One region of the Castellaniella sp. MT123 genome, then DNA from elsewhere that is predicted to be linked to it. Evidence: predicted binding sites of a transcription regulator. Region 1 holds the regulator's gene; the other holds the start of a gene.
What was found. The regulator FliA, encoded in region 1, starts transcription of late flagellar genes. The targets are predictions, from matches to a motif close to CTAAAGTTTNNNNNNNNNNNGCCGNTA.
Positions count from the first base shown of each region.

Region 2: ABCV34_RS04760 (YtxH domain-containing protein) is a predicted target of FliA. The motif match lies at 9,096-9,122, and genes of this name have one in related genera.

Region 1 covers NZ_CP154879.1:1,209,938-1,224,776, reverse strand. Annotated here, with positions in the region: gene fliD (flagellar filament capping protein FliD) at 1-291, opposite strand, end outside; gene ABCV34_RS05610 (flagellar protein FlaG) at 395-802, opposite strand; gene ABCV34_RS05605 (RNA polymerase sigma factor FliA) at 1,072-1,824, shown strand; gene ABCV34_RS05600 (hemerythrin domain-containing protein) at 1,938-2,348, shown strand; gene alaS (alanine--tRNA ligase) at 2,506-5,133, shown strand; gene ABCV34_RS05590 (sulfurtransferase TusA family protein) at 5,133-5,378, shown strand; gene rpsP (30S ribosomal protein S16) at 5,569-5,829, shown strand; gene rimM (ribosome maturation factor RimM) at 5,837-6,481, shown strand; gene trmD (tRNA (guanosine(37)-N1)-methyltransferase TrmD) at 6,545-7,348, shown strand; gene ABCV34_RS05570 (PIG-L family deacetylase) at 7,410-8,504, opposite strand; gene ABCV34_RS05565 (methyl-accepting chemotaxis protein) at 8,516-10,555, opposite strand; gene ABCV34_RS05560 (MarR family transcriptional regulator) at 10,851-11,336, shown strand; gene ABCV34_RS05555 (MFS transporter) at 11,333-12,904, shown strand; gene ABCV34_RS05550 (SpoVR family protein) at 12,966-14,357, opposite strand; gene ABCV34_RS05545 (DUF444 family protein) at 14,359-14,839, opposite strand, start outside.
Region 2 covers NZ_CP154879.1:1,019,071-1,033,909, forward strand. Annotated here, with positions in the region: gene ABCV34_RS04705 (ABC transporter ATP-binding protein/permease) at 1-375, opposite strand, end outside; gene ABCV34_RS04710 (sigma factor) at 481-1,008, shown strand; gene ABCV34_RS04715 (hypothetical protein) at 1,005-1,478, shown strand; gene ABCV34_RS04720 (MerR family transcriptional regulator) at 1,552-1,974, opposite strand; gene ABCV34_RS04725 (integration host factor subunit alpha) at 1,971-2,279, opposite strand; gene pheT (phenylalanine--tRNA ligase subunit beta) at 2,291-4,696, opposite strand; gene pheS (phenylalanine--tRNA ligase subunit alpha) at 4,722-5,744, opposite strand; gene rplT (50S ribosomal protein L20) at 5,823-6,182, opposite strand; gene rpmI (50S ribosomal protein L35) at 6,196-6,393, opposite strand; gene ABCV34_RS04750 (accessory factor UbiK family protein) at 6,605-6,853, opposite strand; gene ABCV34_RS04755 (YifB family Mg chelatase-like AAA ATPase) at 6,882-8,405, opposite strand; gene ABCV34_RS04760 (YtxH domain-containing protein) at 8,637-9,029, opposite strand; gene ABCV34_RS04765 (P-II family nitrogen regulator) at 9,493-9,831, shown strand; gene ABCV34_RS04770 (ammonium transporter) at 9,857-11,086, shown strand; gene ABCV34_RS04775 (EAL domain-containing protein) at 11,074-13,893, opposite strand; gene ptsP (phosphoenolpyruvate--protein phosphotransferase) at 14,071-14,839, opposite strand, start outside.

The DNA.
Region 1 (14,839 bases):
CTGGATTGAGTACTGACCCGGGATCGCCTGGCTGGTCGCGGTGGCGGAAATGGCATCGGATCCGGGAGTGGCGGCGATCGTGCCGAAGGTATCGGTTTTACCCACCGCGTCGGCGGTTTTCTGGAACGCGGAGATCGCGCCCTGCAGCTTGCCGTAGGCGGAAAGCTTGGACTGTGCAGCGATTTGTCGGTTCTGGATGACGGTCAGGACCTGGCTTTCGTTTTTCTGCAGATTGGTGAGCAGATCGTTCAGCGGGAGACCCGAGATTCCGAGGGAAGAGATGGTTGCCATGGTGCGTACTCCGTTTGATCCATTATGCCTGGAATTGCGGGTGGCAAAACCGGCGGGTGCGGTGCGATTCAGTGATAATTCAGGGGCTTGACGACGTGGCGGTTCACGCCTTCGTGTCGACCCCCGAGCCCTGCAACTGGACGATCATTTTGGCGATGCGCAGGACGGCCTCGGATGGGATGGTGCGCAGGACCTTGCCGGTGTCGTTGTCCACGATCGAGGCCACCAGGCGCTGGGCATCCTTATCCATCTCGAAACGCATGCCGGTGGACCAGGCCTTGAGGCTGTCGTTGACCGATTCCAGGGCCTTTTCCAACGAGGATTTCGGCAGTTCGGGGGAGGCCTTCCCGGTCAGGTGCCGCTGGTCGGCCTGGGGAAACGGGCTGGACTGCGCGTTTTCGGGGGGGGGGACCTGGGTGGCCGGCTCGGGCTTGGCGCCGGTGCGTTCGGACGCGGCGGGGGCTAGCCCCAGGCTGGCGGAGGTCAGTTGGTTTCCGATCGAGTGAATCATGCAAGTTCCTTTGCGGAAGTGGTCCACGTGTTCCGAAAGAATGACCGGCGCGTCGCCGCCCGATGCCATCCGGCTTGGTTTCTCAATCGAACATAACGGCGCGAAACTGTAAAAGTTTAGAGAAGGGTGGTCGGAAGTCCCGGTCCCGAGTGGGGGGGAAGGCCGCCTTTCCCTCAAAATCCCGGGTGAATGCAAGGCTGCTCAGGATGATGATTCAGGCCGGCTTGGTGCATACTGCCAGCTTTATTTTGTGTGTCATGGGTTGCGCGATGCCTCATTCCGAGGACCAGCTGATTGCTCAATATGCGCCGCTCGTGCGCCGGCAGGCGCTGGCGCTGATCGGCCGGTTGCCAGCCAGCGTCGAACTCGATGATCTGATGCAAGCCGGCATGATGGGGCTGCTCGATGCCGTGCGCCGCTATCAGCAGCAAGCCGATGCGCAGTTCGAGACCTATGCCATCACGCGGATTCGCGGCGCCATGCTCGACGAACTGCGAGGTCAGGACTGGCTGCCGCGCAGCGTGCGAACCAAGGCACGCGTGATCGAAAAGGCCGTGCAGGTTTTGCGCCACAGGCTGCTGCGGCAGCCCACCGAAACGGAAATCGCAGCGGAAATGGGGGTCGATCTGGCGGAATATCGGTCCCTGCTCGAAGATGCCCAGGGTGTGCAGGTTCTGATGGTCGAAGACCTGGCGCAGCATCGGGAAGGCCAGGATGGGACGGCTGTGCTGGATGCAGCGGCAGGCAGCCGCGCCGACAATCCGCTGGACTGGCTGATGCGCGACGGGTTGCGTAACGTGCTGATCGCGGCCATCCGCAACCTGCCGGAACGCGAACAGCTGCTGCTGTCTCTGCAGTTCGAGCAGGATCTGAACCAGAAGGAAATCGCGGCGGTCCTGGGGGTCACGGAGGGCCGTGTATCCCAGTTGCGTTCCCAGGCGGTGGCCCGGATCCGCGCCTGGCTGTCCAGCCATTCCTGGGCACCCGACGCGGGCGAAACCGACTACGACTATCTGTTGTAGGGCTCGGGCACGTCGCGAGACCTCAATCGCATCTTGTGCGTTGAATAAGGTTTATTTAAAATATATCTTATGCGGCCGAAACGGTCGTTTCATCTGGAAGAGGAAATCTCGTCATGAATATCGATCGCTTCAAGAACCACCATGTTGAAATCCTGAGCGGCATCGCGGCGCTGCGAAAATTGGCTCATCAGGGCGTTGCCGACCACGCAGTTGATATCGCCCACAATCTTAAAGCGCTGTCGCAGGTGGTGACCCAGCATCTAGCTGTCGAGGATCGGATCCTGTATCCCTCGCTGGAGCGCAGCGGCGACGAGCGCATGGCCGGCATGAGCCGGGCTTATCAGAACGACATGCATGGCATTGCCAGTGCGTTTATCAATTTTGCGCGCCGCTGGGGCAATGCCACGCTGCTGACGAAGGATCCCGATGGCTTTCGCACCGACGCCAACGTGGTGCTGAAAAACGTGCATGCCCGCATGATGCGCGAGAACCGCGAGTTCTATCCGGCCATCGAGGCGCTGTAGGCCGTTTTTGTCTTTCCCGTCATCCCCGGTGTGCATGCAGGCCGGGGTGAATGGGACCGCGCCCGTGGCCGCATCGCGCGGAAAGCCATGCATACGAAAAGCCATTCATTCTTCATCCTATAATGGAAGGCTAGTTTCCCCCATCGCGGCCAAACGAATGAAAACATCCGAAATCCGTCAGAAATTCCTGTCCTTCTTCGAGTCGAAGGGACACCAGATCGTCCCGTCCTCGCCGCTGGTGCCTGGCAATGACCCGACGCTGCTGTTCACCAATGCCGGCATGGTCCAGTTCAAGGATGTCTTCACCGGCAAGGACACCCGGCCGTACAAGCGGGCCACGACGGCGCAGCGCTGCGTGCGCGCCGGGGGCAAGCACAACGATCTCGAGAACGTCGGCTACACCGCGCGTCATCACACGTTCTTCGAGATGCTGGGCAATTTCAGTTTTGGCGACTACTTCAAACGCGATGCCATCCTGTATGCCTGGACCTTGCTGACCGAGGTCTACGGCCTGCCGAAGGACAAGCTTTGGGTCACCGTCTACCAGGAAGACGACGAGGCCTACGACATCTGGGCGCGGCAGGTGGGCGTGCCCACGGAACGGATCATCCGCATCGGCGACAACAAGGGTGCGCGCTACGCGTCGGACAATTTCTGGCAGATGGCCGATACAGGCCCCTGCGGTCCGTGCTCCGAAATTTTTTACGATCATGGCCCGGAGATCTGGGGTGGCCCCCCGGGATCGCCCGAAGAAGACGGCGATCGCTACATCGAGATCTGGAACCTGGTGTTCATGCAGTTCGAACGCGATGCCCAGGGGACGATGAATCCGTTGCCCAAGCCCTGCGTCGATACCGGTATGGGGCTGGAGCGCATCGCCGCCGTGTTGCAACACGTGCATTCGAATTACGACATCGACCTGTTCCAGCACCTGATCCGCGCCGCGGCCCGGGAAACCGGCACGGCAGACCTGACGGATAACTCGCTGAAGGTCATCGCCGACCACATCCGCGCGTGCAGTTTTCTGGTGGTCGATGGCGTCATCCCTGGCAACGAGGGGCGGGGTTACGTGCTGCGGCGCATCATCCGACGTGCCTTGCGCCATGGTCACAAGCTCGGGCAAAAGGGTGTGTTCTTCTATCGGCTGGTGGCCGACCTGGTCGCGCAGATGGGCGCAGCCTATCCCGAACTCGCCGCGCAGCAGGCGCGCGTCGAGCAGGTGCTGCGCCAGGAAGAAGAACGCTTCGGCGAAACGCTGGAAAACGGCATGCGGATCCTGGAAGCGGCCCTGGCCGATTTGCCGGTGGGTCAGCCGCTGGACGGCCAGACGCTTTTCACGCTGTATGACACCTACGGATTCCCGGTCGATCTGACCGCCGACATCTGCCGTGAACGCAAGATCCAGGTCGATCTGGATGGTTTCGAGACGGCGATGGCGCGTCAGCGCGAACAGGCCCGTGCGGCGGGCAAGTTCAAAGCCGCCGCCGACCTCGCCTACGATGGCGTGGCGACGCGTTTCGATGGTTATGAACACCTGGACGGCCAGGCGACCGTCACCGCGCTCTACGTCGACGGGGCCTCCGTGCCGTCGATCGCCCAGGGCCAGGATGCTGTCGTCGTGCTGGACGCGACGCCGTTCTATGCGGAATCCGGCGGTCAGGTGGGGGATGCCGGCCTGATCAGCGGCGCGTCCGCGCGCTTTCAGGTCGCCGATACCCAGAAGATCCAGAGCACGGTGTTCGGTCACCACGGCAGTCTGATCGAAGGCACCCTGTCGGTGGGCGATGTCGTACAGACACACGTCGATGTTCAGCGCCGGGCCGACACCATGCGCAATCACTCCGCGACGCATCTGATGCACAAAGCCCTGCGCCTGGTGCTGGGCGATCATGTGCAGCAGCGCGGTTCGCTGGTGGATCCGGACAAGACCCGTTTCGACTTCGCCCACGACGCGCCCCTGACGCCTGAACAGATCGCCCAGGTCGAATCCATCGTCAACGACGAGGTGCTGGGCAATCAGGCGGTGGTCACGCAGCATCTGAGCTATGACGAGGCCGTGGCGGGCGGCGCGATGGCGCTGTTCGGCGAGAAATACGGCGACGTCGTGCGCGTGCTGGACATTGGCTTTTCCCGCGAGCTGTGCGGCGGCACACACGTTGCCCGCACCGGTGATATCGGCCTCTTTAAGATCGTCGCCGAGGGCGGCGTGGCCGCCGGCATCCGCCGGATCGAGGCCATCACCGGTCGTAATGCGCTGGCCTGGGTCCAGCAGACCCAAGGGGTGCTGGATCAGGCCGCCAGTCTGCTCAAGACGCAGCCGGCCGGCGTACCCGAACGCATCGTCGCCCTGCAGCAGCAGACCCGCCAGATCGAACGGGAACGGGAACGGCTGCAGGATAAACTGGCCGCCGCCGCAGGCTCCGATCTGGCGGGGCAAGCCATCGACGTGGCAGGGGTCAAACTATTGGCCACCCGCCTGAACGGCGTTGATCCCAAGGCGTTGCGTGGCATGGTCGATCAGCTCAAGTCAAAACTGCCACGCGCCGTGATCCTGCTGTCCGCCGTGACGGATGACAAAATCAGCCTGGTGGCGGGGGTCAGTCCTGAACTCACGGCGCGCGTCAGGGCCGGCGATTTGATCGGCGCCGTGGCGACCCAGGTGGGCGGCAAGGGCGGCGGGCGTCCGGACATGGCCATGGGGGGCGGCTCCGATGTCGCATCGCTGGATGGCGCCTTGGCGGGTGTGCCGGCCTGGTTGGCGGCTCGCCTGGAGGAGGCCGCCTGATGGCCGATGTGTTGCCGCAAGCCGACCAGGAAATCGATGCACGGGGGTTGAATTGCCCTCTGCCGATCCTGCGCACTAAAAAAGCCCTGGCCCGCCTGGAAAGCGGGCAGGTGCTGGCGGTGCTGACGACCGACCCGCATGCGGTCCGGGATTTTCAGGCCTTCTGTCAGCAGACGGGCAATGCTCTGTTGGTGCAGGAGACCCGCGAAGAAGCCGTCACGGTCCATTACGTCAGGCGGCGTTAGATGGATTTCCCGACCGGCGTGGGTTTTTCCCGTCGGTATGGGTGTTTCCCCACCGATGGCGTTCCCGCTTGACGGCGGGATGTGTTGTTTTTCATGGTCTGGCCATTGGGCATCCAGAGAATCCATTGCGGAATCTGGGTGCCTGATGCTAGAATTTCGTGTTTTACACCGAATTATCAAAGGATTATCAATGGTTGTGATTCGTCTGGCCCGCGGCGGCTCGAAGAAGCGTCCCTTCTACAATGTCGTTGCTGCCGATTCGCGCAATCGTCGCGATGGCCGTTTCATCGAACGCGTGGGTTTCTACAACCCCGTGGCCGGTGAAGGTCAGGAAAATCTGCGCATTGCCCTGGATCGCGTCCAGCACTGGGTGTCCAACGGCGCCCAGCTGTCCGAAACCGTCGATCGTCTGGTGAAGGAATACTCCGCCAAGGTTGCGGCCGCGGCCTGATCCAGGCGTGGCTCGGCAATCTGTCACGGCGGACGACGTCCGCCCGGATGTTTCCGTTCCGGATGACCTGGTCGAAGTCGGCCGGGTGGTGACGGCGCATGGGGTGCGCGGCTGGCTGAAGGTCCAGCCGTATTCGCCTCAGGCCGAAGCCCTGCTGAATTCACCGGTCTGGTGGCTGAAGGCGCCTGATTCCGTTCTGGAATCAGGCGCATTTTCGCGTCCGCGCGGCATGCGGGTCCAGGGTTGTCGCCGTCACGGCGGGCAGTTCCTGGTTGCCCAGCTGGAAGGCGTCGTGGACCGCGATGTTGCCGAGGCCATGCACGGCCACACCGTCTGGGTGTCGCGCACGGCTTTCCCGGCCGCCGAGGACGGGGAATATTACTGGGTCGATCTGATTGGCTGTGATTTTTTTGGTCAGGGCGATTCCGGCGAATCCATGCCGCTGGGGCGCGTCGACCAAGTGCTGGACAACGGCGCCCACGCCGTCCTCCAGGTGACGCGGGGCGCGGTAGATGAGACTGGCGTCTTTCAGGCGCGAACCGATGCCCGGGGGCGGCCTGTCCACGAGCTGGTCCCGTTTGTGGCCGCCCATATCCAGCGGGTGGACTTGCTGGCCCGACGGATCGAAAGCGACTGGCCCGTCGATTTCTGATCGCCGTCCGGCCTTATCCGGCCGGCGTATCCGGCGTGGCGACGCTTTCGGAAAGGATCACGTATGCGTTTTGATCTGATCACGCTGTTTCCCGAGATGTTCGCGGCCATCCGCGATCAGGGGGTCAGCGGCAGGGCGCATCAACGCGGCTTGTGGTCGCTGCATACCTGGAATCCCCGGGATTTCACGACGGACGTGCATCGCACCGTGGACGACCGCCCCTTTGGCGGCGGACCAGGCATGGTCATGATGGCCGAACCGTTGTCGCTCGCGGTCGATGCGGTCCGCCTGGCCCGCCGGCAGGCGGGGGCGGATCGGGATGATTGCCTGGCCCCCGTGGTGCTGTTGTCCCCGGCGGGCCCGGTGCACCGGCAGGCCCAGGCGCGTGCCTGGGCGGGTGGCACCGGCGCCATTTTCGTGTGTGGGCGCTACGAAGGCATCGACCAGCGCTTTATCGATCGCCACGTCGATCTGGAAGTGTCCCTGGGTGACTTTGTACTGTCGGGCGGGGAACTGGGGGCCATGGTCCTGATCGACAGCGTGGTGCGTCTGCTGCCGGGGGCGCTGCACGATGCGCAGTCCGCGGAGCAGGATTCCTTCAATCCGGCGCTGAGCGGCCTGCTGGACAGCCCGCACTATACCCGCCCGGAAGTCTGGCGGGATTCGGCAGTGCCCGAGGTGCTGTTGTCCGGCCACCATGCCCGGATCTCCGCCTGGCGTCGACAGCAGTCCCTGCGGTTGACGGCGGCCCGCCGCCCGGACCTGATCGATCAGGCACGCCAGGCGGGGGAACTGGACGAGACGGATGAAACTGCTTTGTGCGAAGGCATGCGGGAAGCTCCCGCTCGGGGCCCGACGTCCGCCTGACCGGATCATCCGATGCCGGCCGGTCCGAGCCCCGGCGTAGGCTCGGGGCGTGCGCCGCGTCCTATTCGACGGCAAGATGCGGCGAAGCGGGATTCGCCGGGATGCCCGGGCTGTCCGGCGCGATTCGGTATTGCCGCCAGACCCAGACTGCTTCGGGGCCGTGTGGCCGTGAGCAGATGATATTGGCCGCGCAGTCGCGCGTGTCGTTGGCCACGTAGTGCAGGAAGATGGCGGTCTTTCGCGCCTTCTGGACATCCGTCAGGTTCGGGGGCCGTTCCTGGGACGGGTAGCCCAGATAAGCCTGGTGGGCGTAGGGCCCGGGCACAAGACGCATGGCATCCTGGACGAGCCGGGCACCGGCGATGTGATCCGGGTGATCGTGTCCGGGGCAGCGCCAGCAGAGTTTCGTGTAGGGGATCTCGATCGAGGCATCCATCAGCCGCACGAGCGTGGGGTTTTCCGTCTGGATGATGGCGGCCAGCAGCGTCACCAGGCTGTTGCGGGTATAGGTTTCCTGATAGGGCGCGTAGGCCTGGACGTCGGTTCCGGCGACGGATTCCAGCTGGCTCAGCGGGGTCAGGCTGCCCCAGCCATGGCCCAGCCACGGGTCGGGAATGCGCAGCATGATCAACTGCACCCCGGGAGCGGCGCGCAGGGTGTGGCGCACCAGCGTCCTGCCGCCGACCCGCCAGCCGTCCGTCACCCAGCGATTGGCGACCTCGGCCATTTCGGCATAGGCCGCCATGATCCCGCGTTCGCGCGCCTGCAGGTAGGGCTGGCCTTCGCCGCGATCGGCGGCCGTCAGATAGACCACGCGCACGCATTGTCTCTGGTGGATGGCGGTCTGCTGATCCGGGTTCATGAAGAGGAGGTCGTCATCCGGGTGCGCGACGAAACCCAGCACAGAGCCGCGGCGGCAATCGGCGGCTCGGGCCGCTGCAGGCTGCGGCGGGGCGGGCAGCAGGGCCGTCGATGCCGCCGGTAATGACGCGGAATCGAGGGATCGCTGTGACGCGGGTACGGCGCTGACGGCATTATCGACCGGGGCAGCGAAAGTCAGGGTCCAGATCAGGCAGAACAGGACTGCCAGGCAAAGGCGGGCGGCGTGATGGGTGGACGTGAGATTCATGAAGGCGGCACGAGTGAGTGCCGCCATTCTAATCCCGATCAGCCGCTGAAGCTCAGGCTTGGAGCGGGCTGGGCGTGGATCCGCCGATTGTCCGCTTCCTGGGGGTCGAGCCGGAAGGTGGCCACCAGGCGGGCCAGCGTGTCGGCCTGATCCTTCAGACTGGCGGCGGCCGCTACGGATTCCTCGACCAGACTGGCGTTCTGGCGTGTGACGTCGTCCATCTGGGTGACGGCGGCGTTGATTTCCTCGATGCCGGTGGTTTGTTCGCGGCTGGCGGCGCTGATCTCGCCCATGATGTCCGTGACGCGGTTCACGTCGTTGACGATCTCTTGCATCGTGGTGCCCGCCCGGGCGGCCTGTTCGTTGCCTCGGGCCGTTGCCGCGACGGAGGTGTCGATGAGCCCCTTGATTTCCTTGGCGGCGGCGGCCGACCGTTGCGCCAGTGCGCGGACTTCGGCGGCGACCACGGCGAAACCGCGCCCCTGTTCGCCGGCGCGGGCGGCCTCGACAGCGGCGTTCAAGGCCAGGATGTTGGTCTGGAAGGCGATGGAATCGATCACGTCGATGATGTGGGCCACTTGCCCGGATCGGGCATTGATCTCCTGCATCGTGTCGACGAGCTGGGTCACGATCGCGCCGCCGCTGGTGGCGGTGCGCGCGGCTGCGGCGGCCAGACTGTTGGCCTGCTGGGCATTGTCGGCATTCTGCCGCACTGTGGCGGTGATCTGTTCCGTCGTGGCGGCCGTTTCCGTCAGCGAACTGGCCTGCTGTTCGGTCCGGGCCGCCAGGTCCAGGTTGCCGGCGGAAATCTGGGCCGAGGCAGAGGCGATCGAGTTGGCTCCCCTGCGCACATTGCCGACGATGGTCGCCAGATGGTCGCGCATGTCGTGCATGGCATACAACAGGCTGGACCGGTCCTGCGCCCGTAGCTGGATCGGAACGGCCAGGTCTCCGTCGGAGATGCGGTCGAGGATGGAGGCGGCATACGCCGGCTCGCCGCCCAACTGGCGCAGCAGGGCGCGCGTGATGCGCAGGTTGACGTAGCCTGCGAGCAGGCTGAGCAGCACGATCAGGCTGCCCAGCAGATACCGTGTCGTGATCAAGTAGTCGGACCGTGTGGCAAGCACGCCGTCGAGCTGGGTCAGTGCCATATCGTCGAGCTGGAATTGTGCGTCGATGGCGGTCGTGAACCGCGAGAAATAATCCCCTGCGGGAAATTGCAGCGTCTGAGCCTTGATGATCCGCTCCTGAGCGAGCTGGATCGCCTGGTTGGCGCTGTCGAGTGCGGCCCGGCCCGCTGCGGACAGGGCGTCCTTGAGCTGCGGATCGAGCCGGGTGGCATTGTCCAGCGCCTCGGTCAGGCCGTCATAGTGCTCCTTCGCCCGGTCGATCAGGACCCGGATCTCGATGCGCTGTTCGGGCGTGGCATTGCCGCGCGCCAGCAGCCCGGCGCCCATGGCGCGTGTCTGGCCGAAGATCTCGGTCAGGCGTGGGGCCTGGTTCAGCGCCGCATCGATCAGGTAGTAGCTCTGGGCCTGTGGGTCGAAGCTCAGCCCGTAATCCTGCAGCAGCAGGGATTTAACGCGCAGCAAGTCCGCGTTCAGCCGGGTGTGCGTCGCGAAGCTGTCGGTCGCGGAAATGGATCCTTGGCTGACCTTGGCGCGGAGTGCATCCCAGTTTTCGCGGATTCGCTGCCAAAGGGCCGTCAGGGCCGGATCCTGGGTACCTTGTCGCAGGGACTCATCCAGGGCTGCGAACGCCTGATCCACCTCGGCCTGTTTGGCGCGGCGGTTCGCACCGGCCGATGCGTCGTTGTTAAGCACCAGCATGGACAGGCCGCGATGTTGCTGGGTCAGCTGCAGAACCGCCAGGGTCTGGCGCAATGGCACAAGTCCCCGGGATTCCAGTTGGGTGGCCTGGATGACCTTGCCGGACCCGGTCAGAAACAGGATGGTTGGCGCAGCAACCAGGACCACGCCGAAAACGGCCAGAAGGGCGAATTTCTGCCACAGGCGCAGCTGGTTCAGCCAGGTGTCGAAGCGGTTGGTCTTTTGTGCGATGGTGGGTTTCGTTGACATCGTCTGCCTGATTGATAGGGGCCTGTCGTACGTAAAGTGGAAGCCCACTCTGGTGGGGCCTGCGAAAAGGCCATCGTACGGTGCTCGGGGTTTTCCCCATTTGCCTTATATCAAGCGCAGTGAGGGATTCACGACCCGATTGGCTCATGGTTCCGGTTCCCGAATACCGGGCCGTGGCTCGGGGTTCATCCGGCAAGTCCGTCCTTTGGATTGATTAAATTAATTTCGTTTGATATTATATCATTCGATATTTGTTTTTTGGGGTGGAGGGGCGGACCCGGCCATCTCGCTCATCATGTCCTTCGTCGCACGGATCGACCGTTTTTGTACGCAGCATCCCGAGGCCCCCCGGGACGCCATCCTGGCATCCCGACTGTTGTTTCATACGGCCCGTGCGGTGCGCCAGGCCATTGCGTCCGCGCTGCGGCCGTTCGATCTCAGCATGGATCAGTATCTTGTCCTGTGCCTGCTCGGCACCGATGACGATGAGCCCAGCTCGCCGTCGCTGCTGGGCGATACGCTGGACATCACCCGCACCCAGATGACCCGACTGCTGGATCCGCTCGAGGCCCGCGGGCTGCTGACCCGCCGCACGCGCGGGACCGACCGGCGCAGCGTCGAATTGCGCGTCAGCCCCGAGGGCCAGCAGGTCGTGCGGGATGCCGCCGGCGCGGTGCATGCGGTCTACCAGCGGGTGTGGGGGACTCTGCCCGCCGATGTCGGGCAGACGGTCGTTGATGGCTTGCGGCAGGTGCATGACGCAGCGGTGTCCGGTTCGTGACTTCCCCGCCGTCCGTTTCCGTTCGGCGCGGGCTGCGCCTGGGCGTTAATCGCATCCTGGGACACAGGCAGCGCCGCACCCTGGGCATGCTGCTGCTTTCCCTGATCGTGTCCATTGAATTCTTCGAGAACATCGTGTTCGTGTTCTCGGCGCAGCACATCATGGGTGGCATCGAGGCCGATCCCCGGGGATTCGCCATCGTCCAGGGGGCGTATGCGGTCGGCAGCATGCTCATGATCGTCAAGCAGCAGTGGCTGGCGCGCGCCCTGGGCTATCGCCGCTATCTGCTGCTGGCGCTAGGGCTGTTTCTGTGCGGGGCGCTGCTGGGGGCGGGCAGCACCGGGCTGAGTTCGATGACGGTGGCCCGTTTCGTGCAGGGGTTCGGGGGCGGGGCGCTCTTTACCAGCGCTCGGGTGCTGATCAACGTCATGCATGCTCCGGTCCATCGGCCTCGGGCGGCCAGACTGTTCATGATCGGCATCTTCCTTGCCTCGGCGGTGGCCCCTGCGGTTGCCGGCGAACTGATCGACCGCGGCAGCTGGCGGGATGTGTTCTATGTCGTGGTGCCCTTTGTGTTGCTGGCCCTGGTGGGTGTCTGGCTCTGGTTGCCGGATGTGGACCCCGATGCGTCCGTGGAAAGGCCGCTCTTGCAGCCGCTGGTGGTGTTCGGACTGGGGGTGGCGGCCTTGCAGTTGGCCTGCAGTGAAGCGCGGTACGACGTGTTCTCCCAGCCTCTGCGGCCGCTGCTGCTGGCCGGTGGCGGCATGGCTTTGCTGGCAGTGTTCCTGCGGCATCAGTGGCGCCACGAGCGCCCGGTCATTCAGTTGCATGCGCTGCGCAATCCGGTGTATCGCATCGGGCTGATCCTGTATTTCGTGTACTACCTGATCAGCTATCTCAGCGGGTACCTGTTCCCCGTCTTCGCCGAACAGGCCCTGCGGATGCCGGTGGCGGCGGTCGGCTGGCTCAACGCCATGGCGGGGCTCGTCAGTCTGTGCGGCATCCTGGTGTATCTGCGGCTGGGTGCCCGCCTGGCGCGCAAGAAGCCGCTGATCGTGACTGGACTGATCCTGATGGCGGGGGCGGCGCTGTGGTTCGCGGCATTGCCCGACGGGGTTGCCCGAGCCCAACTACTGCCGGGCATCATCCTCAAGGGCCTGTTTGGCGTGTTGGTGGTGATTCCGGTTGCCGGGGCCACGTTTCGCAGCCTGAGCGCCGAGCAGTTCTCGCACGGTTATCAGACCAAAAATCTGATGCGCCAGATGGCCAGTTCGCTGGCGGCTTCTCTTGGGGCGGTCATTCTGACCAACCGGCAGGCGGCCCTGCATGAAGAACTGGTAGGGCAGCTGGCGCACGCCCAGACGCAGTCCTGGTTTTCCCAGACGCAGCTTGCCTTGCAGGGGCATGGGCTGGACCCCGCGCTGGCCGGGCAATGGGCGGCGTCCTGGCTGGATGGCCAGATCTCGCGGCAGGCCGTGCTGCTGGCCAGTGATGACCTTTACCGGATGATTGCGGTGCTGGCCGCCGCGGCGGTCGTGCTGGTGCTGTGCCAGAAGCGCATGGCGTGATCGACTTGCGCGCATCAGACCTGTGGTCGTGTCTCTTGGGCGACGACGTGACCGGGGCTTGTCAGTGCGCGGTCAGCGTCTTCGAATTGCCGGCCTCGTCAATCGTTTCCAGCGCCACCGGGCGGCGCCATATCAGGGCCAGGTATTCCAGCACTTTCTGGGCGCGTTCCAGATCGAGGCCGCGGCCATCGGCCACATGGTCGTGGCGCAGCATCAGGCTGCCGTCATTGCCTAGTGCGACGGCCTGCACGTGCGGCGCGGCGAAATTGAATTTGGGGGCGATCAGCTGTTCGCACAGAGTCTCGATGTCCACGCTTTTGATTTCCACGCGGGTTCCCGTCGTCTGGTCGTGTCGGGCGCGGTAACTCAGCAATTGCAGTTTCTCGACCAGGGCCTCATCCAGATGATTGCGGATGAAGCTGAAGTCGTCCTCTTCGGCGCGAATCCGCAAAGCAGTGTCTAGGCCCTCGTGTTCGATGATGTGTTCCCACATGGTAAAGCCGACGTGGTAGGGGTTGAGCGCCAGTGCGACGTCTTTGCCCGTGGCATAGGGACGGATGACGTCGGAATGTGATTTGATGGCGTCCAGGTACAGGTCGTTGGGCAGAAAATTGGCTTCGCGCAGCAGGCGCGCGTGCCAGTAGCTCGCCCAACCTTCATTCATGATCTGGCAGGCGAATACCGGATAGAAATAGAACGATTCCTCGCGCACCGCCAGAAAAATATCCCGTTCCCAGCCTTCCATGTCGGGTGCGTAACGCGCCACGAACCACAGCAGGTCGGATTCCGGATGCGGCGGGATGGGCGCGCGTTCCCGCCGCTGGATGGGGGGGGTGATTTCGCCGGGCAATTCCGCATAGCGTGAACGAAAGCCTGTGGGTTTCTGGCCTGCCTTGGGCATGACGTGGGTCTGGTAGTCCGGCCGGTGGATCGGCTGGTCCACGTCGATGTGCTGTTCCAGCGCAAGCGCGGCATCCAGGACTGCCTCTACGCGCCGTTGCCCGTGTTCCTCGATGGCGGCCTGGATGCTGCGCGCGCGTTCCGCCGTTTCGGTCACGATGTGATAACCCACCTGTTTCTGCATCCGTGCGAACAGGGCGTTGTTTTTGGAAAAATCGGCGTGTCCCAGGACGTGCGCGGTCACCAGCGTGTTCTGTGCCAGTCCGTTGTCGGTGACCAGATAGGCGCGGTTGGGGTTGCCTGGAAACACCACTTCGAAGATGTGTGAGCCGCCCATCCGGTGCTGCACGTGCTGGTGGATGTAACGCACGCCGAACGACCAGTGCGGCATGCGGATAGGCAGGCCGTACACGGCGACTTCCATCATGAAAGTGTTGGGCACCAGTTCGAAGTCCACCGGGTCATACACGAGCCCGTTGCGCGCGGCCAGGGCCTCGATCTTCGGCATGTAGCGCGTCAGCTGTTCGAGGCCTTGAGCGTGTGCGGCTTGCATGTCAGGTCTCCTCGGCCGCGTTGGCGCTTGCCTCGCGCTGGAAGAAGCGGCGCACGGCGTTCCAGACGTCGCCGCGTTCGTGCATCGTATAGGTACCGACCGGGTAATGACGCGATTCCAGCGAGCGGAACAGCCGGCCTGTTTCGGATTGCCCCGATTCATGCGGATTCTGCGGCGTTTCCACGAACCCCATGAAATTGACGATGTCGCCCAGTTCGCGCAGCAGGCTGCCGGCAAGCTCCTGGTCATCGGCGAAGTTCTCGCCGTCCGAGGCGTAGAACAGATAATGGTTGTAGCGCCGGGCCGGGTAGCGTTTGGCGAAGATATCCAGCGCCAGTTTGAATGCGCTGGATGCGGTGGTGCCGCCCGTGGCGGCGACCTGGAAGAACTGTTCTTCGGTGAATTCCCAGGCTTCGTCGGTATGCGCAATGAAGACGATCTCCAGTGCATTGCCGTACTGCCGGCGCAGACCCTGTACGACC
Region 2 (14,839 bases), 190 kb from region 1:
CCCCATGTGAAACCGCAGCGACAGCGCCAGCAGATGGCGGAACACCCGGCTGGCGACCTGCTGAATGGAGCCCTGGGTGACCCGTGCGAACAGGGCGTCGCGCAGTTCGCCGAAAACCCCGGTCATCAGGCGCGCCAATCCGTAGCCGGCCAGCGCGGCCAGGGGGACCGTCAGCTGCGTGGAGGGCATCCCCAGCCCATCGATCAGATCCTTCAGGTAGATCGGGGTCGAGACATTGGCCAGCTTGGCCACGAGCAGACAGGCAAAAGCCAGCGTCACGCGGCCGCGAAAGGCCCACACATAGGGCCAGAGGGTCTTCAGAGTCTGCCAGTCGTCGCGTCGCGCGGGGGCCGGGCCAGTATGGGAAAAACGCATGGAAACGTCCGGAAATCTGGAGTGACAAGCTGCGGAGCCGCGACAGCGGCTGCACGGCGGGCTGCGCATACAATAGAGAGCATTGAAGGAAGCCCGGCTGATTGTATGACTGTTTCGGTTTTCGATTACGAAGTGGAACTCGGCGCCTGCGCCGCCGGTGACCGGTCCGCTTTTCACGCCCTGTATCGCCACGAGGCGCCCGCCATGCGTGCCCTGGCGCTAGCCATGCTGGGAGAGCCCGAACATGCCGATACCGTTCTGCACGAGACCTTCGTGCTGATCTGGCGTAACGCCGCTGGCTACAGCCCGACCATCGGCACCGCCCGCGCCTGGATGTACAGCATCCTGCGCTATCGGGCGCGGGCGCATGCGCGGCATCACCAAGAAGCGGGGGACTCGTCCCCGGAAAACCTGCCGCTGCCGACCCTGACACTGCGCACCGACGCCACCGCCGACACGATACCAGGCGCGCTGGCCGCTCTGCCCGCCCCCCAGCTCGAAGCACTGCTGCAGGCCTACCTGCACGGCGGTGACCCGGCCCGTATCGCCGCCCTGCTGGACCGTTCCGAACCCGACATCCAGGCATCCATCGAGGCAAGCCTGAGCCATATCGACGAGGCCGTGCGCGCATGAAATCGCACCGTTCCTATTCCGATCACGAAATTGCGTGCTATGTGCTGGGGCTGGACATGCCCGATCAGTCCCGGGACATCCAGGCGCGCCTGGCACAGGATGACGCGGCCGCCGCGCGGGCCCTGAAGTGGGAAACGTATTTTCTGGGCATCGTCGATGCGCTGCAACCAGCCCCGCCGCCCGCCACGGTGATCGCCCGGATCCAGGCGACCCTGGGAATGGAAGGCATGCCCATGCCGGAAGAGCCCCGCCCGGCGCCGATTCACGCGGCCGAACCTGATACACCATCATCCCCTCAGGAATCCTCGGGCCGCCTGGATTGGCGCCGCTGGCGGATTGGCCGCCATCGCATCGCCGTCATCGTCGCGGCCTGCATGGTAGCCGGCCTGCTCACCCTGGTGATCGGGGCCAATCTGCACCACACGACCAGCAAGGTCGTGCAACAACCGGTACAGCTGGAAACTCACTAAAAATGCAGGGCTGCCCCAAGAACGGCCCCGCATCGGAAAAACGCACCCGCGGCATCAGCCCGGCGGCGCCGGATCAAAGATCGCGCAAACCCGCTGCCTGATTGGGCCGGTCAGCAGCACCCAGCGCCCGGCCCAGGCGCTCGCGAATGCCCTGCAGTTCGGCTCGCAGGGACTGCAATTCGGCCCCGGTCAGGCGCACGGCAGCATCCTGGTCATGTGGCACGTCGGCACCCTCGCCCAAGCGGTTGCGGGCGCCGGCGATGGTGAAACCCTGTTCGTACAACAGATCGCGGATGCGGCGCACCAGCAGAACCTCGTGGTGCTGATAATACCGCCGATTACCCCGGCGCTTGACGGGCTTGAGCTGCGCGAATTCCTGTTCCCAGTAGCGCAGGATGTGCGGCTTGACGCCGCACAGTTCGCTGACCTCGCCAATGGTGAAGTAGCGTTTGGCGGGGATGGGCGGCAGCGCCGAAGAAGACGCGGCCGGTGTCATGCGGGTTCTCCGGTCGTCACGATGCCATCCTTGAGTTTCTGGCTGGCATGAAAGGTCACCACCCGGCGGGCCGAGATGGGAATGACCTCGCCCGTCTTCGGGTTACGCCCGGGGCGCGGCGGTTTATTGCGCACCTGAAAACTGCCGAATCCCGAAAGTTTGACCTCGACCCCCTGAACCAGGGCATCGCGGACTTCGGAAAAGAACGTATCCACCACGTCCTTGGCTTCCCGTTTGTTCAGGCCCACGCGCTCGAACAGCAGTTCGGCCAAGTGGGCTTTGGTCAGCGTCCGATCCGTATTCACCCGCAAATCTCCTATGTACGCAACCGGGCCCCATGCGCCTGGGACAGAGCCTCGGTCAGACGTTGCATGCAGTATTCTATCTGGCGCTCGTCGAGCGTCGCATCCTGCCCCTGGAACCAGAAACGCAAGGCCAGGCTGCGTTGTTCCGCGGAAGACGCATCGCGCCAAATGTCGAACAGTTTAATGTCTTTGACGACCGCGAGTGCGGCATCGGCCGCGATCTGGTGTTCAAGTGTATCAAGCAGGGCCTGCCATGGCAGCCGGGCATCGACCCAGATCGCCAGATCGCGCACCACGACCGGCTGCCTGGACAGATCGGCCGACTGCGGAAAGACGCGTTCGGACACGGCGTCGGCATCCAGTTCGAAGACCACCGGTGCATGCGCCAGATCCAGCGCCTGCGCCCAGCGCGGGTGAACTTCGCCCAGCCACCCGATCGGCCGCCCGTCCAGCAGCAGCCGGGCGCTGCGCCCGGGATGCAGCGCGGGATGGCTGGCGGCCTCGCAGCGCAACCCGGCGGCGCGAGCCCCCAGCAGGGATTCGAGATCGCGCTTCATGTCGAAGAAATCGACGGGGCGCACGGCTTCACCCCACTGTTCGGGCAGGGCCGGCCCCCAGGCCGCGGCTGCCAGATGGGTGGGCTGCGCCACACCGGCCACGGACAGGTCGCCGTCGGCCACGGATGCGTCCCGCGCAAAGACACGGCCCAGTTCGAACACGCGGACCCGGGTCTGGCGGTGCTTGGCGTTGTGCGCGATGTTGGCAAGCAGCCCGCCGATCAGCCCGGATCGCATCACCGCCAGCTGGCTGGCGATCGGATTGAGCAGCCGGATCGGCTGTTCATTGCCGCAGTAGTCGCGTTCCCAGGCCTCTTCGACGAAGGAAAAATTGATGACCTCCTGGTAATCCAGCGCCGCCATGGACGCGCGCATGGCATGCGGACCGTACAGGGTTTCGGGCTGGGCCCGCATCAGGGCGGGCGCGACCGGCGGCAGGTCGGGGATCCGGTCGAAGCCGTAAATGCGGGCGACCTCCTCGATCAGGTCTTCTTCGAGGTTCAGATCGAAGCGGGCCGCCGGCGGGGTCACCAGGAAGTCCTCTCCGTGGTGTGCGAATTCGAACCCCAGGCTCGCGAAGATGCCGGTGATCTGCTCGGCCGACAGGTCGATCCCCAGCACACGCACGCAGCGCGACAGGCGCATGCGCACGGGGGCGCGGGACGGCAGCCGGAGGATCTGGTCATCCAGGGGGCCCGCCTGCCCGCCGCAGATATCCAGAATCAGCTGCGTCATGATGTCCAGATGCGCGGGAATGGTGGAAAAATCCACGCCCCGCTCGAAGCGGTGTCCGGCCTCGGACGTGAGTTTGAAGCGGCGCGTCAGGCCCATGATGGCCTCGGGCCACCAGAATGCCCCTTCCAGATAGACGTCCGTGGTGTCCAGCGTAACGGCCGAGGCGTTGCCCCCCATGACGCCGGCCAGGCTTTCCAGCGCCTGGTCGGTGGCGACGACGCCCACGTCGGGCGCCAGCGCGACGGTCTGGCCATTGAGCAATTCCAGCTGCTCGCCCTCGCGCGCCCAGCGCACGGTCAGGCCACCCTGAATGCGCCGCAGATCGAACACATGGGTCGGCCGGCCCAATTCCAGCATGACGTAGTTGGAAATATCGACCAGCGCCGACACGCAACGCTGCCCCGCGCGTTCCAGGCGGGATTTCATCCAGTCGGGCGTGGCGGCACGGGCATTCACGCCGCGCACGATCCGGCCCGCAAAGCGGCCGCACAGGTCCGGCGCCTGAACCTGAACCGGCAGACGGTCCTGGATCGTCACCGGCACGGCGGGGACTTCGGGCGCGCGCAGCGCGCAACCCGTCAGGGCGGCGACTTCCCGCGCCACGCCCAGGATGGACAGGCAGTCCGCCCGGTTGGGGGTGAGCTTCAGGGTGAAGATCGTATCGTCCAGATCCAGGGCGGCCCGGATATCGGTGCCCGGGGTCAGGTCGGCGGGCAATTCCAGCAAACCGGAATGATCCTGGGACAGCCCCAGCTCGCGCGCCGAGCACAGCATGCCGCGGGACTCGACCCCGCGCATCTTGACCGGCCCGATCTTCATGCCGCCAGGCAGTTCGGCACCGACGCGTGCGAGCGGCACTACGAGGCCAGCAGCGGCGTTGGGCGCGCCGCAGACGATCTGCAGTGCGGAGCCAGTGCCATCATCGACCTGGCAGACACGCAGTTTGTCGGCGTTGGGATGGGGTTCGGCGGACACGATGCGCGCCACAACCACGCCCGCGAACGGCGGCGCGTAGGGATCGGCGTCCTCGACCTCCAGGCCGGCCATGGTCAGCCGGTGGGACAGGGCTTCGCTGTCGATGTCGGGATTGGCCCAGGCACGCAGCCATGATTCTGGAAATTGCATGATTCGGATTCCGTATCGCGAGAGCCTAGACGTTGAACTGACGCAGGAAGCGCAGGTCGCCCTCGAAGAACTGGCGCAGGTCGTTGACGCCATAGCGCAGCATGGTCAGGCGCTCGAGACCCGAGCCGAAGGCAAAGCCGATGTAGCGTTCCGGATCCAGGCCGAAATTGCGCACGACTTGGGGATGGACCTGCCCGGAGCCGGAGATTTCCAGCCAGCGGCCCTGGTTCGGCCCCGAGGTGAACATCATGTCGATCTCGGCCGACGGTTCCGTGAACGGGAAGAAGGACGGACGAAAGCGCAGCGTCAGGTCATCGGTTTCGAAGAAGGCACGCAGGAAATTGGTGTAGACGCCCTTCAGGTCGGCGAAGGAGATGTCCTCGGCGATCCAGAGGCCTTCGACCTGATGAAACATGGGCGAATGGGTGGCGTCGCTGTCCACGCGGTAAGTGCGCCCCGGGGCGATCACCTTGATGGGCGGGGTGTTCATGCGCGCGTAGCGCACCTGCATGGGGCTGGTGTGCGTGCGCAGCACCAGCGGCAGCCCGCCCGCATCCTGCATGTCCACGTAGAACGTGTCCTGCATGGAACGCGCCGGATGATTTTCCGGATTGTTCAAGGCGGTGAAGTTGGTCCAGTCGTTCTCGATTTCGGGGCCGTCGGCCACGTCGAAACCGATCGACCGGAAAATCTGCTCGACGCGCTGCCAGGTGCGGATCACGGGGTGGATGCCGCCCGTGCCACGCCCGCGACCCGGCAAGGTCACGTCGATGGTTTCCGCAGCCAGTCGCTGATCGAGCACGGCCTGCGCCATTTCGGCACGGCGCGCATTCAGCAGGGCTTCGACCTGCTGCTTGGCTTCGTTGATCAGCGCCCCCCGGGTGCGCTTTTCCTCGCCCTGCAGGCCGGCGAGCCCCTTGAGCAGCGCGGTCAGCGACCCCTGCTTGCCCAGGAATGCGGCCTTTTCATTTTCCAGGGTCGCCGCGTCCCGCGCTTGTGCGAAACGATCCCGGGCCTGGGCGATCAGCTCGTCGAGCGTCGTGTTCATAGTTTCTTCCAAAACGCAAACGGAGCCCGAACGAGCTCCGTTTGCGATGAAACAGAATCGAAAACGAAACTGGTTCGGTCAGACTGCCAGTGCGGATTTCGCCTGGGCCACAATGGCGGCAAAGCCGGCCTTGTCGCGCACGGCCATGTCGGCCAGGACCTTGCGATCGAGTTCGATCGAGGCCTTCTTCAGACCGGCGATGAACACGCTGTAGGTCACGCCGAGTTCACGGCAGCCCGCATTGATGCGGGTGATCCACAGGGCGCGGAAGGTGCGCTTTTTATTGCGGCGATCGCGGTAGGCGTACTGGCCGGCACGCATGACCGCCTGTTTGGCGACCCGGAAGACATTACCGCGGCGACCACGGTAGCCCTTGGCGGCCTTGATGACTTTTTTATGGCGTGCACGAGCTGTGACGCCGCGTTTGACGCGAGGCATGAGAGATCTCCGATCAGGCGAAAGGCAACATCGCCTTCACGGAGGCAACGTTCGTTTCATGGACAGCAGCCGAACCACGCAGCTGGCGTTTGTTCTTTGTGGTTTTCTTGGTCAGGATATGACGCTTGAAAGCCTGGCCGCGCTTGATGGAACCACTGCCGCGCACCTTAAAGCGCTTGGAAGCGCCTTTTTTGCTCTTCATCTTGGGCATGACGATTACTCTGTTGGCTTGGCGAATCCAGGTGGCCCGACAGACCGGACGCTTGGATGACCTGCAATTCGCAAACATGATGAACCCGACATGCGCAACCAGCATGACCGGGCCTTTTTCCACGACCCCAAAAAATTTCGAACACAAAACCCGATCGGTTGTGCACGAATTTGATGTGAGTACCCGGAAAAGCCCTTGATTATAGGATGATTTACTCGGTTTTGTCGAACTGTTGTTCCAGTGCGTGTACCCGGGTCTCCAGGGAATCGACCCGTTCCAGCGCGCGCGCCAGCAGATCGGCCTGCACGTCGAACTCTTCGCGGGTGATCAGATCCATGCGGGCAAAGGTCTGCGTCATGAGTGCCTTCATGTTGCGCTCGATGTCGGCGGCGGGCGTTTTGGCCAGCAAATCCGACATGTTCTTCTGGAAATCCTCGAACCACTGATTGGGGGCGATCATCGCAGCCTCCTGAATGGAAAGCTTCATTTTACCTGCCTGGACGCGGTGCCCCCGCGTCCGGGCGGAACTGAATCGCCTCCGCCAGCTGCGCCACGCCGATCCCCGGCATGCCCTGCAAGTCCGCCAGGGTCCGAGCCACCCGAAGGATGCGCTGCGTGGCACGCGCCGACCATCCCCAGGCCTCGACGGTTCTGGCCAGCAGCACCCTCCCTGGCGCATCCAGAGCCCCATGGGCCACCAGCCCTGGCGCATCCAGCCGGGCATTCAGGCTGCCCTGGCGATCCAGCTGGACCCGATGCGCCGCCTGCACCCGGGTGCGGATCGCCACGGACGATTCGCCCGCCGGCGCTTCATGCCAGGCGCCTTCGATGGCCAAATTCACATGCAGGTCGATGCGGTCCAGCAGCGGCCCGGACACCTGTGCGCGATACCGCGCAATCCGTTCCTGGGGGCAGCGGCAGGACTGGCGGGGATGGCCCAGCCAGCCGCAGGGACAGGGATTCATGGCCGCGACCAGCTGAAAGCGCGCCGGAAAATGGCAGCTGCCCGCCGCCCGTGCGACGGTGACGGTGCCCGTCTCCAGCGGCTCACGCAGGGCCTCCAGCGCGCGGCGGTCGAATTCGGGCAGCTCATCCAGGAACAGCACACCGTGATGAGCCAGACTGATCTCGCCTGGCCGGGGATGCGCGCCGCCTCCCACCAGCGCCGGCATGGACGCGCCATGGTGTGGAGCCCTGAATGGCGGCTGCACCGGCAAGGCGCGCAGAGGACTCACCAGCCCCTGCACGGCCGCCACCTCCAGCGCCTGCCACCGCGAGAGCGGCGGCAAAAGCCCCGGCATCCGCTGGGCCAGCATACTCTTGCCCACCCCGGGCGGCCCCGTCATGATCAGACTGTGGCCGCCGGCGGCGGCGATCTCCAGGGCGCGACGCGCCGCCGCCTGGCCGCGCACGTCGGCCATGCAGGGTACCGGCCCGGAAGCACCACTCAGGGTCGCAGGCTCGGCGGGCGGCAAAGGCTCGAGCCCCGCGAAATGCGCCACGACCTGGTCCAGACCGGATGCGGCCAGCACCCGCAGGCCGGGCACCAGGGCAGCGATGCCCGCTGCGGGCGGCGCCATGATCAGGGTCGCGTCCGGATCATCCCGCGCAACCGCCAGCGCGATTGCGAGGGCCGAATCGGCCGGCACCAGCGCGCCCGTCAAGGACAGTTCGCCCGCCAGCACGTAATGTCGCACGTCGGGGCTGCGCCCCTGCGCATCGGCCACCTGCCCCGACGCCAGCAACACACCCAGGGCGATCGGCAAGTCGAACCGCCCGGACTCCTTCGGCAGGTCGGCGGGCGCGAGATTCGCCGTGATCCGCCCTGCGGGAAATTCAAAGCCACAGCTGAGGATCGCGGAACGCACCCGCTCGCGGCTTTCGCGCACCCCCGCGCCGGGCAGACCCACCAGGGAAAACGTCGGCAGGCCGGCCCCGACATGCACCTCGACCTGGACAGGCCGGGCCTGCAAGCCGAAGAGTGCCCGGCTGGCCAGCACCGCAAGCGACATGACGCCTCCCCGCATCCGAACCGTTTGACGCACTATAGGCCGCGCCTGGACCCTTCGGAGTTCGGAAGGATGAAATTGTCCCGGAAGCCAGGGGTCGGCATCCGGCCATGCGAAGCGGGTTGGCTATGGCGGGCGGCCAGGGGGCGGATACGGAAAAGGGCGCCAAAGCGCCCTTTTCCTCACGTCTGATCCAGCCGCCTCACAAAGGAATGGCCGGATCAGGAGCCCGGCTTACTTGGTGCCGTTGCCGATCGCGCCCTGGATGGCGGAATCAGCCTTGGCGGCACCTTCCTTCACGGATTCGCGCGCGCTATTGGCGGCCTCGCCGGCCTTTTCAGCCAGTTGCCCCGCCTTGTCGGCGACAGCATGGCCCACTTCAGCGGCCTTGTCCTTGGCTTGTCCGGCCGATTCCTTGATCTTGTCCTGCATGGACTGCTGATCGGCCGGCGCGCTTTGCGGCGTCTGAGGGGCGGCCGGCTGGCCTTGCGGCGCGGGCGCCGGCGTGGTCGCGGGCGCGGGCTCTGTGGCGGGGGCCTTGGGCGACTCGCTCTTGGAGCACGCGGCCAGCAGGCTCAGCGATGCGACCACGGCGGCTAGAGTCAGCGTTTTACGCGTCATGTTCATGATTTTCCCTATTCAAGATTCCGCTGCCAACGCATGGCGGATCGTTATTGACATGTCCGGCTTGTGTAACGGCCGGGTTGGTTACAATTCTAGCGCCCAGCTGACAAGGGTAAACCCTGACCTGTAATCACTGATTTCACAGGCAGAGCCCATCACCCACCGCTTCCGCTGCGAGCCCCATAGGGGAAATGACCCAGGTCTTCCGCTGGGTGTGCCCCAGCCCCATCAACAACTGGACACAAAACGCCGGGTGGACGCCACGCCCGACTGCACGCCGTCCATGTCCGGCGACCAATCATCCTCGCACCATGTCGGCGCAATCCAGTCGCCCTGACGCACCAAACCAGGGCATCACACGAGATGACCAGCGGCCTGGCACCCGGAAAGGCGCCTTTACAGTGAAATAAACCTGGCATGCCCCTTGCTTTGAACTGTTCCATAGCCCGCCGACAAAGGAACGCTCATGAAACTCATCACGGCCATCATCAAACCGTTCAAGCTGGAAGAAGTCCACGCGGCCCTGGTTGCCTCCGGCATCCAGGGCATGACGGTCACGGAAGCGCGCGGCTTTGGCCGCCAGAAAGGCCACACGGAACTCTACCGGGGGGCGGAATATCAGGTGGATTTCCTGCCCAAACTGCAGATCCAGGTGGCCGTTCCCGATCACCTGCTGGAACTGACGATCGAATGCCTGAGTCAGGCCGCACGCACCGGAAAAATCGGCGACGGCAAGATTTTCGTCGTGCCGCTCGAACAGGCCATCCGCATCCGCACCGGCGAATCCGGCGAATCCGCCCTTTGACCCACGCCAACAGGAGCATTGAATCATGGACAAGACGGATGTCGTTTGGGTGATGGTTTCGACCTTGCTGGTCTGGCTGATGTGCATGCCCGGACTTGCGCTTTTCTACGGCGGGCTGGCGCGCGGTCGCCATGTGCTGTCGGTCATGAGCCAGACGCTGGGCGCCTGCGCGCTGGCGACGGTCCTGTGGTTCCTGTATGGATATTCGCTGGCCTTCACGACGGGCTTTGGCGGGCTTGGTGGCTTCACGCGGCTGGGCCTGGCCGGTCTCTACCTTCCGGGCGCCAGCACCACCCTGCCCCTGACGGGCTCGATCCCCGAGCTGCTGTTCTCTCTATTTCAGGCGACCTTTGCCGCCATCACCTGCGGACTGGTGACGGGCAGCATTGCCGAGCGGGCCCGTTTTGGCGCCGTCCTGTGCTACATCGGGATCTGGTTCACCCTGGGATATCTACCGATCGCGCACATGGTCTGGGCCGAGGACGGCTGGCTGCATCTGCTCGGGGCGCTGGACTTCGCGGGTGGCACCGTCGTGCACATCAGCGCCGGGGCGGCGGGTCTGGTGGCCGCACGCTACCTGGGACCGCGCCGGGGATTCGGCCGGCAGGCCATGCCCCCGCACAGCCTGCCGCTGAACCTGAGCGGCGCCGCGCTGCTCTGGGTCGGCTGGTTCGGATTCAACGGCGGGTCGGCCCTGGCAGCCAACGAACAGGCCGTCCTGGCCGTCGCCAATACCCTGTTGGCCGCCGCCGCCGGGGTCCTGGCCTGGGCGCTGGCCGAACGACTGCTCAAAGGCAAGGCATCGCTGCTGGGCGCAGCGTCAGGCGGGATTGCCGGCCTGGTCGGCATCACGCCGGCTGCGGGATTCGTGGCGCCGGGCGCCGCGCCGATCATTGGCGCATTGGCCGCCTGGGCGGCGCTCTATGGCGTCAGCGGCCTCAAACGCCGCCTGGGCATCGATGATTCCTTCGATGTCTTCGGCATCCATGCCGTGGGTGGAATCGTCGGCGCGATCCTGACTGGCGTGTTCTATTCCCGTATGCTGGGCGGCCCCGGCCCGGAAGGCTTTTTTGCCCTGCTGCACCAGACCTGGCTGCAAGCGGTTGCCGCGGCCGCCAGTCTGATCTGGGCGGGACTGAGCTCGGCTATCGCGGTGTTCGCGGCGGATCGTCTGATCGGGATGCGCGCCACAGCGGAAAACGAAAGCCAGGGCCTGGACCAGGCGGATCACGGCGAAACCGCCTACCCAGCCTGAAGCGCCTCTTGAAGCCGAGCGGTGAGATGCTCGGCGGGCAAGGGTCTGGAATACCAGAACCCTTGCCCGAAGTCACAACCGGCCTCCAGCAGCAGCTCATGCTGCTCCTGGGTCTCGATGCCTTCGGCAATGACCTTCATGCCCAGTTGATGCGCCATCAGGATGATGGCGCGGCACAGCACCATATCCTCGGAATCCTGCGCCAGGTGAGAAACGAAGCTCTGGTCGATCTTCAGGAAGTCCACGTCGAAGCGCTTGAGGTAGGACAAAGACGAATACCCCGTGCCGAAGTCGTCCAGCGCCACCTGGATCCCGGCATCCCGGAAGGCTAGCAGCCGGGCGCTGGAGTCATCCTCGGTATCCATCAGCAGGCGCTCGGTGATCTCGACCGAGACGGCGGATCCCGGCAGCCCCAGCGTCGCCAATGTCTGAATCCAGGCCTGCGGGTCCAGCCCGTCAGACTGGAACTGCACGGGCGACACATTGATTCCGATCTCGAAATCGGGCTCCAGTTCCTCGCGCCAGGTCTTCACCTGGCGGGCCGCCTCATGAAAGGCCCAGTCGCCGATCGGCACGATCAGGCCGGTGTCCTCGGCCAGCGGAATGAACTCCGCGGGGCTGACCAGGCCGCGCTCGGGGTGCCGCCAGCGGATCAGCGCCTCGGCCTTGACCATGCGCCCTGATCGCAAGTCCACGATGGGCTGGTAATACAGCACGAATTCGCCGACGTCCAACGCCTGCTGCAGGTCGTGCAGCAGTTTGCGACGCATCTGCGCGGATTCCTGCATGTCGGCCGAAAACACACAATACTGATTACGGCCCTTTTCCTTGGCCGCATACATCGCCAGGTCCGCATGCTTGAGCAGCTCCGTCGCACTGGCGCCATCCCGTGGAAAGAAGGTCACGCCGACGCTGGCGGAAATGTGCACCGTGTTGCTGTCCAATACATAGGGTTGAGCCACCGCCTGCAGCACCTTCTGGCAGATCGGCTGGATATCGTCGAGACGCTTGAGCCCCCGGACGATCAGCGTGAACTCGTCGCCACCCAGGCGGGCAACCAGGTCCGAACCCCGCACGCAGCTCAGCAGGCGGCGCGACACCAGGCGCAGCAGTTCGTCGCCCTCGTCGTGGCCGAAAGTGTCGTTGACTTCCTTGAACAGGTCCAGATCCAGGAACACCAGCGCAAAGGGCAAACCGCTCTCGCGCGACTCATCGATGGAGCGGTGCAGGTTCTCGTGGAACATCTGGCGATTGGGCAACTGCGTCAGATGATCATAGTGCGCCTGGCGCCAGATCGAGGCCTCGCGGCGACGTTTTTCGGTCACGTCGGAAAACAGGCCGATGCGGCAGGCCACGCTGCCATCTTCGTTGTAGGAAGTATTGATCGTCAGACGTTCGATATATTCCTCGCCCGACTTGCGCCGGTTCCAGATGTCCCCGCTCCAGCGGCCGGTTTCGGTCAGACTCGACCACATGGCCTGATAAAAGTCCTGGTCCTGGTGCCCGGAGCTGAGCAGATTCATGCGCTGGCCGATGACCTCGGCAGCATGGTAGCCCGTGACGGCGGTGAAGGCCGGATTGATGTCCTGGATCAGGCCTTCGCCATCGGTCACCACCATGGCTTCGCTGGTGTGCTCGTAGACCAGCGAAGCCCGCCGGGCCGAGCTTTCGGCCCGCTTGCGCTCGCTGATGTCCAGCATGATACCGATGGTGGCAGGCTCACCGCGCAGGGTCATGGCCGATCCGAAGATCTCGACCTCGAGCGGCGTGCCGTCGCTGCGCACCGCGGCGCATTCGTAGCGAGTACCCTTATCCTGCCCCTCGAAGCGCCGCCGAATCTGGCTGGCCACGGCCTCGAAGGTCAGCGGCGGGAACAGACGTGCCAGTCCGAATCCACGGGTCATTTCGGCCCGGTCATACCCCATGATGCGGGCCAGCTGTTCGTTGGCATAGGTCAGGTTGAAGGCGCCATCGAGCATGTAGATGCCAGCCACCGTGTTGTCCGCGAGGCCCTCGAACATGGCCTCGACCTGCTTGAGCTGGACGCGTTCGCGATCCACGTCAGCCAGCAACTGCTCGATGTGCGCGGCTGAATCGTCCAGCGACCGCCCGAGCTGGCCCAGTTCATCCGTACTTCGAAGGCCTGACCGCGCACCGTAATTGCCGGCCGCCATTTCGCGACACTGGCCCATCAGGCGGCGAACCGGGCGCAGCACCAGACCAGACACCATACCGTACGCAAGCAACAGCAGCAGCAGGTCCAGTGCAAACAGGGCATAGGTGCTCATCAGGGCGTGTTGCTGCACGTTGCGCGCATGCAGCACGACCTCATCCAGCAACCCCTCGGCGCTGCCCAGCAACTGGTCGCTCGCCGCCAGCACCCGGGCGGGATCCTGCGCCGAATATCCGGCCGCCGCCCTGGCCCCGGCCGCGTCAACCGGCTGGCCGAATTCCTGGATCGTCTTCCGATAGGACTGCCAGTCGCGACCGACGGCGGCAAGGCGCACACGCCGCTGTCCATCGACTGCGGGAATCGTCAGGCCGAAGACGGAACCGCCCGCATCCAAGGCATCGTAGGCCTGCTCGAACAGAATTTCCAGCTGGTAGGGGTCGGGGCGCGGAGCATCCGGGGCCAGCCTCTCGGCCAGTGCATCGAGCGCGATCCGTTGGCTGAGCATGCGCATCTTGCCGGCCACGTTGACCGTGGCCGCGATGCCGTCGGACTCGCGTAGCAGGGAGCGGACGATCAGGACGTTGCCGACTGCCAGCAGGGCCGCCAGCGTGAAGGCGGCCAGGACCTTACGCATCAGGGTTCGGGGCCAGGCAATGCTGAATTGCCGAAAACCGGCAATGGCGAGAGAAATCATCTTGGCCTCGAAGGCGGGTAGCCACCCATCCGGAGCGGCGGGACGACTCAGTGTAATAGACCATGATGAAAGAATGGGATTTGTTTCCGGCCGACCTGCTTGCAGGTTTGACCCGGATCAACCGGAGAGCGCGGCCAGGTCGATACGTTCGGCCCGGTTCAGCGCCGAGGCGACCTTGACGCGCAGCGCATTGGAATGCGCCTTGCGGATCTCCTTTTTGACGTCCAGCAGCTGCTGCGGGTGCATGGAAAACCCAGTCAGCCCCAGGCCCAGCAGCATGCGGGTCACGCGCACGTCCCCCGCCATTTCGCCGCAGACGGATACGGGTTTGCCGACCCGCTCGCCGACGTTGATGGTATGCGCGATCAGGCGCAGCACCGCCGGGTGCATGGGGTCATACAGCGAGGCCACGTCCGTGTCCCCGCGATCGATGGCCAGCACGTACTGGATCAGGTCATTGGTGCCGATCGACAGGAAGTCGAGCGTCTCGGCGAAGGGCTCGATGGCGATGGCCATGGCCGGGATCTCGACCATGGCGCCGACCTGCACCTGCGCATTATGGGCAATCCCGGCACTGCGCAGTTCCTCGGCGGCGCGCGCGAGCGCGCGACGCGTCGCGACGACCTCGTGCATGTGGGACACCATGGGAATCAGCGCGCGGACGGGGCCGTGCGCCGCCGCCCTGAGCAGAGCCCGCAGTTGGGTATTGAAGAGTTCCGGATTGGCCAGGCAGTACCGGATGGCGCGCAGCCCCAGGGCCGGGTTGGTCGCCACGGTGGCCTCGCCGTCGAGTGTCTTGTCGGCGCCGATGTCCAGGGTCCGGATCGTCACCGGACGCCCAGCCATGGTGCGCACGACCGAGGCGTAGGCCTCGTATTGCTCGTCC